2 regions of the Bacillus carboniphilus genome follow, and region 2 is predicted to be linked to the other one. Evidence: predicted binding sites of a transcription regulator. Region 2 holds the regulator's gene; the other holds the start of a gene.
What was found. Region 2 encodes LexA, which represses DNA repair genes until DNA is damaged. Its sites were predicted from a motif close to CGAACATATGTTCG; they were not measured.
Positions count from the first base shown of each region.

Region 1: LC087_RS19880 (WYL domain-containing protein) is a predicted target of LexA. The motif match lies at 1,641-1,654, and genes of this name have one in related genera.

Region 1 covers NZ_CP129013.1:562,791-566,216, forward strand. The annotation lists gene LC087_RS02885 (sensor histidine kinase) at 1-643, shown strand, start outside; gene LC087_RS02890 (DUF1659 domain-containing protein) at 744-962, shown strand; gene LC087_RS02895 (DUF2922 domain-containing protein) at 979-1,197, shown strand; gene LC087_RS02900 (YvrJ family protein) at 1,280-1,417, shown strand; gene LC087_RS19880 (WYL domain-containing protein) at 1,431-1,625, opposite strand; gene LC087_RS02905 (hypothetical protein) at 1,774-2,022, shown strand; gene glcT (glucose PTS transporter transcription antiterminator GlcT) at 2,526-3,392, shown strand.
Region 2 covers NZ_CP129013.1:903,721-907,146, forward strand. The annotation lists gene LC087_RS04595 (DUF896 domain-containing protein) at 40-264, opposite strand; gene LC087_RS04600 (YneB family resolvase-like protein) at 230-937, opposite strand; gene yneA (cell division suppressor protein YneA) at 1,018-1,398, opposite strand; gene lexA (transcriptional repressor LexA) at 1,553-2,173, shown strand; gene LC087_RS04615 (nucleotidyltransferase family protein) at 2,308-3,288, opposite strand.

The DNA of each region.
Region 1 (3,426 bases), 340 kb from region 2:
ATTTATTTCCTCTATTTCTCATGAACTACGAACACCACTTACTGGAATTAAAGGGTGGTCTGAAACGTTGCTTCCTTCCAATGACATATCTAAGGAAGAATTAAAACAGGGATTGCAGTTGATCTCTTCTGAAACGGATCGGCTAATATTGCTAGTCGAAGAGTTACTTGACTTTTCACGCTTTCAAAATGATAAGATCGCTTTACATAAAGAGGAAATTGATATTGAAGAATTGTTAAATGACGTCCTACTGCAAACGACTTCAAAGGCGGAGAACAAACAGCTCTCTCTTGTTTTCGAGGTGCCATCGTATAAGGTAGAAGTGGATGTTAATAGAATGAAGCAAGTGTTTCTAAATTTGATTGACAACGCGATTAAGTTTTCTCATGAAAAAGGAACAATTTATATTAAAAGTAAGCAAGGAAGTCGTTTTTTTCATTTATTTATTCAAGATGAAGGGATTGGAATAAATGAAAAGCATATTCCTTATTTAACGAGGCCTTTCTACCAAGTATCCCATCAACAAGGAACTGGATTAGGATTGGCGATTTCTGCTAAAATCATAGAATTACATGGTGGACATTTGATTATAAATAGTCAACAAGGTAGGGGAACGGTGGTTACCATTACACTTCCTAAGTAAAAAGTCTTTTGGAGTAATCTCCAAAAGACTTTTTATTTTTTTTCAGAAGGCTACTTCTAGACGCTATAGTCTTATAGTTAAAGTGAAGGAGGTGATAAACATGGCAAATTCAACAATAACAAGTAGCCAGCTAAGATTGATTTTTGAAGAGGGATTAGATGAGCAAGGGAAAACAGTTTTTTCGTATAAAAGCTACAACAATGTCAAAGCTGAGGCAACTGCTGAACAGTTGTTTGCTGTTGCGAACAAGCTAGTATCCCTACAAACAAAACCATTATTTGAAGTAGAAAGGAACGACTCATCATTAATTGAAGAATAAGAAAGGAGTGGACTAAATGTCAAAAAAATTAGAAATGAAATTTTTAAACGAAACTGGGAAAACGATTACCATTACTGTAGATGAACCTAAGGGAGCCCTACCAGTTGAAGAGGTTGATGATGCGATGGATACCATCCTAACAAATGATATCTTCTTCGCAAATGGAGGGAAGTTAGTGAGTAAGAAGGAAGCGAGAATTGTTGAGAGAAATGTGAATACCATTTTTAGTGAATAGTTGAGGTAAGGAGGTTAGCAAATGTATCGCTAACCTCTTTTGATAGCGAAATTGAAAAAATATGTGAAAGGGGGGCATGATGATGGCTGGTTGGATACAACTAATAAGCGAGGTTGGATTTCCTATTGTAGTCACTTTATATTTGCTACAAAGAATTGAAACGAAGCTTGATCAACTGAATCAATCCATTAAAATGCTGCCTGAACAACTGAAAAATTAAAGGTGAATAATTTTTACAGGGCTGTCGCTAAAATATTGTGGACAAAAAAATGACGATAATTCTTTCGTTTGAAGCAATAGGCGGAAATATACGGAGAGTCTATTGACTTAACAACAATAGTTCTTTTTGTTATGGATCCGCTTTTGCTTTGATAAATAATTTTAATTGGCTTTTGTTCTTCAAAACTTAAACGAAGGAGATAATCCACAATAAGCCTCCTAAACAAACGTATGTTTTCTTTTGCATCTTATTCAAAACAGTTGAATTTTATACTAAAAGGGAGGTTTTATTGTATAACGAAGAGAATACCTATAGTGTATGAGGCAATAAAATCTATTCGTAAGGTGGTAATGATGATGGACAAATATGAAAATGCTCACCTTATAAGAAAATTATCTAACGAAATTACGAAAGCAATCATTCACGATGATTTTAAATCTTCAAATGAACAGTTGAAAAGAAGTATCGAATTACTTTCGCAAACCATTTACGATTTTACAATATTATATGACGATGAAACGAAAAATGATGAGGAAACCATAAAAGGAATTCAAGCGAAAATGACCATAGCTTTAAATGCACTGAAACAAAACTCAAGCCAGTAACATATCCATTAGTGTATTTGTTGCATACAAATCAAAGATGAAAGACTCCATTACCTTGATGAGTTAATGAAATCAAGACTCACGCTAGCTAAGTAAGATAATCAATATGAGGGACGTATGAGAAGGCTTACTAGTTTTTCTGCGAGTTTCCCTTTAAAATTACTTTCACAGAAAAGCTCAGTAAGGACATCAGAATTAGGACAAAGCTTATATTTTTTTAAAAAAAGGGGTATCCAGTAAAATTGCCTGGATACCCCTTATATGTAGTGCTTATTTAGGTTTCTTAGTTTTCGTTTTTGATTCGCTCATCTCTTTAGCGAATTCTGTATCTTGCTTTTGTTCAGATGGACTTTTCATTCCTTTTTTCTTAGCCACTTCTATTCAGCCCCCTTTCTATTTAACCTAGGATTAGTTTATACATTTTAAAAAGATTTAAACAAAAAATAAGGAAGAAAAAAATAATTGACGAATAATGTCGATTTATGTACGATGTTGAGTGAGTAATGAAAAAGGAGACTGCGGTTGTGAATGAAAATGTGATCGTTAAAAAAGTTTTAAACAACAATGTAATAATAGCTGAACATCAACTACTTTCAGAAGTCGTTTTAATAGGGAAAGGAATAGGGTTTGGAAAAAAGAAAGATGATCTTATTGCAGATGAAGCCATTGAGAAAATGTTCGTTTTGAAAAATAAACAACAACAAGAACAGTACAAACTACTACTTCCTTTTGTTGACGAAGAAATGATTGAAGTAATCTATGATATTATTACTTACATATCTGTAAAAATGTCACTACCGTTAAATGATCATATACACATTTCGTTAACGGATCACATTTCTTTTGCGATAAAGAGATTACAAAAAGGAATGGATATAAAAAATCCTTTTTTAAAAGAAACAAAGCTTCTATATCCTAAAGAGTATGAAGTAGCAACAGATGTTGTAGAGTTATTAAATGAACGGTTAAATATTTATTTACCTGAAGGGGAAATCGGCTTTATCGCTCTACATATTCATAGTGCCACCTCAAACACAACTATTTCCGAGATTAATCAATTTTCACAATTAATAAATAAATTGATCGTTGTCATCGAAGATAGTATGGGGATTTCCATCGACAGAAATAGCATTCATTACTCCAGATTAATACGTCATCTTCGCTATACAATTGATCGAGTAAAAAACGGGGAAACAGTGGAAGAACCAAAAAAGTTGAAAAGTTTATTGAAAGAAGAATATCCATTATGCTATAATACTGCATGGAAGATGGTTAAAGTATTAGAAAAATCATTACAATTAAACGTATTCGATGCGGAAGTTGTTTATTTAACGATGCATCTGTATCGAATTAACAATAAAACATTATAACGTTAAGTACATACGTGTTACTGATACGATCAGG
Region 2 (3,426 bases):
AAGGTACGTACAACTTAATAATTTTCTATTTCGTAAATATTAATGAAAATTTTGGTCATTCCTTAATTTTCTTGGAGTTACATCATTTCCTTTTGGATCGACAATTTTTACGTTTTTTAGTGTCTTTTTCATATTTCCTCGAAAAGCCGATAAATATTCCTTTCTTAACCCTTCTTGTTCTTTTTGTTCTTGATTTGTTAATCCTTCATTTTTTGATTTTTTGGAAAGTTCATTTATTCGATTCATTTTTTCTTTTGATAACATCTGTTGATTTCCTCCCTGTCAATAAATTCTTTTCATTTTCCTCAATATAGTGTTGATACCTTCGATGAACAGTTGCTTTAGAGACCTCGTATCCAAACCCCCTTAAAGTAGCTGCAATTTCAGAAAAAGTAAGCTTATTTTTTCTAAGTCTTACAATCTCTTCAACAGGGACTTCAATCATTTCCCTACCAGTACTTTGATGGAGGTTCTTTAAATTGTTTTGAGGTTTATAACCTCGCTCAATTGCTTTTTTCATTCCTCTTTTAATTTTCAAATTATGAATTTTACGTTGATACTCTTCAACTATACTTACGATTTCAAGAACCATCGAATCTGCCTCTGATAAAAGAAGCTCACCTCGATGGTTCACTGTAAAAATTTTCACTCCCGCCTTCTTTAAGAAGTGAATAAGGGCTATTCTTGCATTTCCTCTTCCTAATCTTGTTTCATCTTGAATTAATAAATAATCAACTGATTTTTGGTTTATATGTTCTATTATTTGAAAAATTCCTTCTCTTTCTAAATCATATCCACTTGCTTTTTCTACAATAGTTTCCACAACTTCAAAGTGATACTGATTTGCCAATAAAAGCAATTCTTCTTTTTGTCTTGATAGAGATGTTTCTTGCTGCTGTTTGTTTGTACTTATTCTACAATAAACTAAAGCTCTCAACCTTCACACTCCACTAATCGTATATAATCATAGAAAAACAAAATATTTTTTCCGAAGAAGAACTTCCATGTATGACCTTTTTACTCTTCATGAACCAAAAAAGTACAATGTTGTCCGTTCTTCTGGGATGTTTCTCCCTTCATTTTTGAACATCCACTTAAAGTGACATAGTCATTTTCAACATGTTCTTCTTCTACTTGAATAGGAATGATTAGCCTTTCACCAGTTTGAATTTTTTCATCTATAAGTTCATTTTTCTCCTCGACCCAATTAACAAACTCGCTGTCAGAGAGTGAATGATAATCTTGAAATTGTTTAGACAAGTTCCATAAACTATCTCCTGATTGTACTTCAATCATAACATAGTTGTCCAATTCTTCTTCAGACTCAACCAATGCCCCAAAACCAACTGCAACAACAACAATAAATAGAAAATAAAATGATATTGAGTACTTATCCATTTTTTCACCTCATCAGAATGTTTGTTCTCTTTTTATTACTCTTATTATAAACACGAACAAACGTTTTTATCAACTTGTTTTTCGAACTTACGTTTGTATATAAAGGAAAAACATGCTATACTTATCCTAATTAACCGGGAACGAGGTGCAGACGATGAAAAAACTTTCTAAACGGCAACAAGATATTTTAGACTTTATAAAAGATGAAGTTAGAAAAAAAGGATACCCACCTTCTGTACGCGAAATTGGCGAAGCTGTTGGACTAGCATCAAGTTCAACAGTACATGGCCACTTGTCACGTCTGGAATCTAAAGGTTTGATTCGACGTGATCCAACAAAACCGAGAGCGATTGAGATTTTAAGTGGAGAGGAAGTAGAGATTCCTCAATCTGGGGTGGTGAACGTTCCTGTAATTGGTAAAGTAACTGCTGGTTTGCCAATTACTGCAATTGAAAATATAGAAGAATACTACCCACTTCCTGATCGTTACAACATTAATGATGAAAATGTATTCATGCTTGAAATCGTTGGTGACAGTATGATTGAAGCAGGAATTCTAAACGGAGATAAAGTCATTGTGAAGCAGCAACAAACAGCTGTAAATGGTGATATCGTTGTAGCAATGACAGAAGATGATGAAGCAACTGTAAAAAGATTTTTTAAAGAAAAAGATTTTATTAGATTACAGCCAGAAAATTCGACAATGGCGCCAATTATTGTTAGAAATGTTTCGATATTAGGTAAAGTGATTGGCTTATATCGCACCATGCATTAATGCCCATGTGAAGGTATAATTTATTCCCCTAATGAGAGGTGTCAACTATGTTGGTTGACACCAGACTTAACTACTGAAGTGATTTTATTTATTATGAATCTTCCTCTTTATTATGATATAAATCCTCTTATTCATCATTTTCTAATACTTTGCGGTGGGGTTGGTATATTGTTTCTAGAACCTTTATACATATTCTTATAGATTTCATCTAATGAAGTAGTAGAAAAACTATTTGAAATTAGTTTAAAATCATCGTTGTATTCAGTTTGTTCCTGATTAATATAGTCTACCAATTCACTCATTTCATTCTTTTTATTTGTTTCAATTTCTAACTTATTAATTTTTTCTTTCAACAACAGAACATTTGCTTCTTTTTCCTTTTGTTTAGCTTCTTGTCTTTCAGCGAATCCATCAAATTCAGTCCTTAAATAGTTAAGAGAGGAACTCATTTCATCTGCTATTTCTGCCAGACGATTAATGTATTTTATATAACTGTTTGCAAGTCGGTTATTTACTTGAACAGGATAGTTAAAATCAAGATCCACTTGACTCCAAGCTTCTTCAAAGAGAGTCCTAACTTGCACATTTGCTGTGTATATGTGATTGAATGGCTTTATTTCAATCTGATACTGAACAAATTGATAACCATTAGGGTGATGTTTTATTTCACATTCTTCAGATTCATATAAACTTTTTAATCCATTTTCTTTATTTATATAGGCTATGGCAGTGACATCTTTATTAATTTCTCCTTTTATAAACTGATTGATTTTTTTCCAATCCTGTTTATAAAGGTGTAGCATTTTAATTTCGATAAGGTCGGTCATTTTACTTAAGTAATTCTCTTTATTAATCACTTCCTGCTTCTTTTTTACTTTTTGTACAACCTTATCTAAAAGAGTACTAGAATTTACAGTCCGAAAATGTACAATATTTGCGCAAGGTGCAGCTTTTAATTTTTCTGTAAGAAGATGACCAGCGGCGTATAAATCACCCCTTTTATCCATGTAATCATCACATATTTTCGATAACTCATTCCAATTAACTTTTATATCAGCCAACACTTCGTCACTCATGTTTATTTGAGAAGCCTTTAAATATTGTTGTAAATCCATCTATATCACCCTATTAAAGAATTTTTAACATCTTTTCGATATTATTTCTAATTGAAAAAGTCGATTTGGACATCTTTTATTAATGTATGTCTGACAACCTTTATTTTTACTTCTTTTATTTAAAAGTCTTAATTTTTC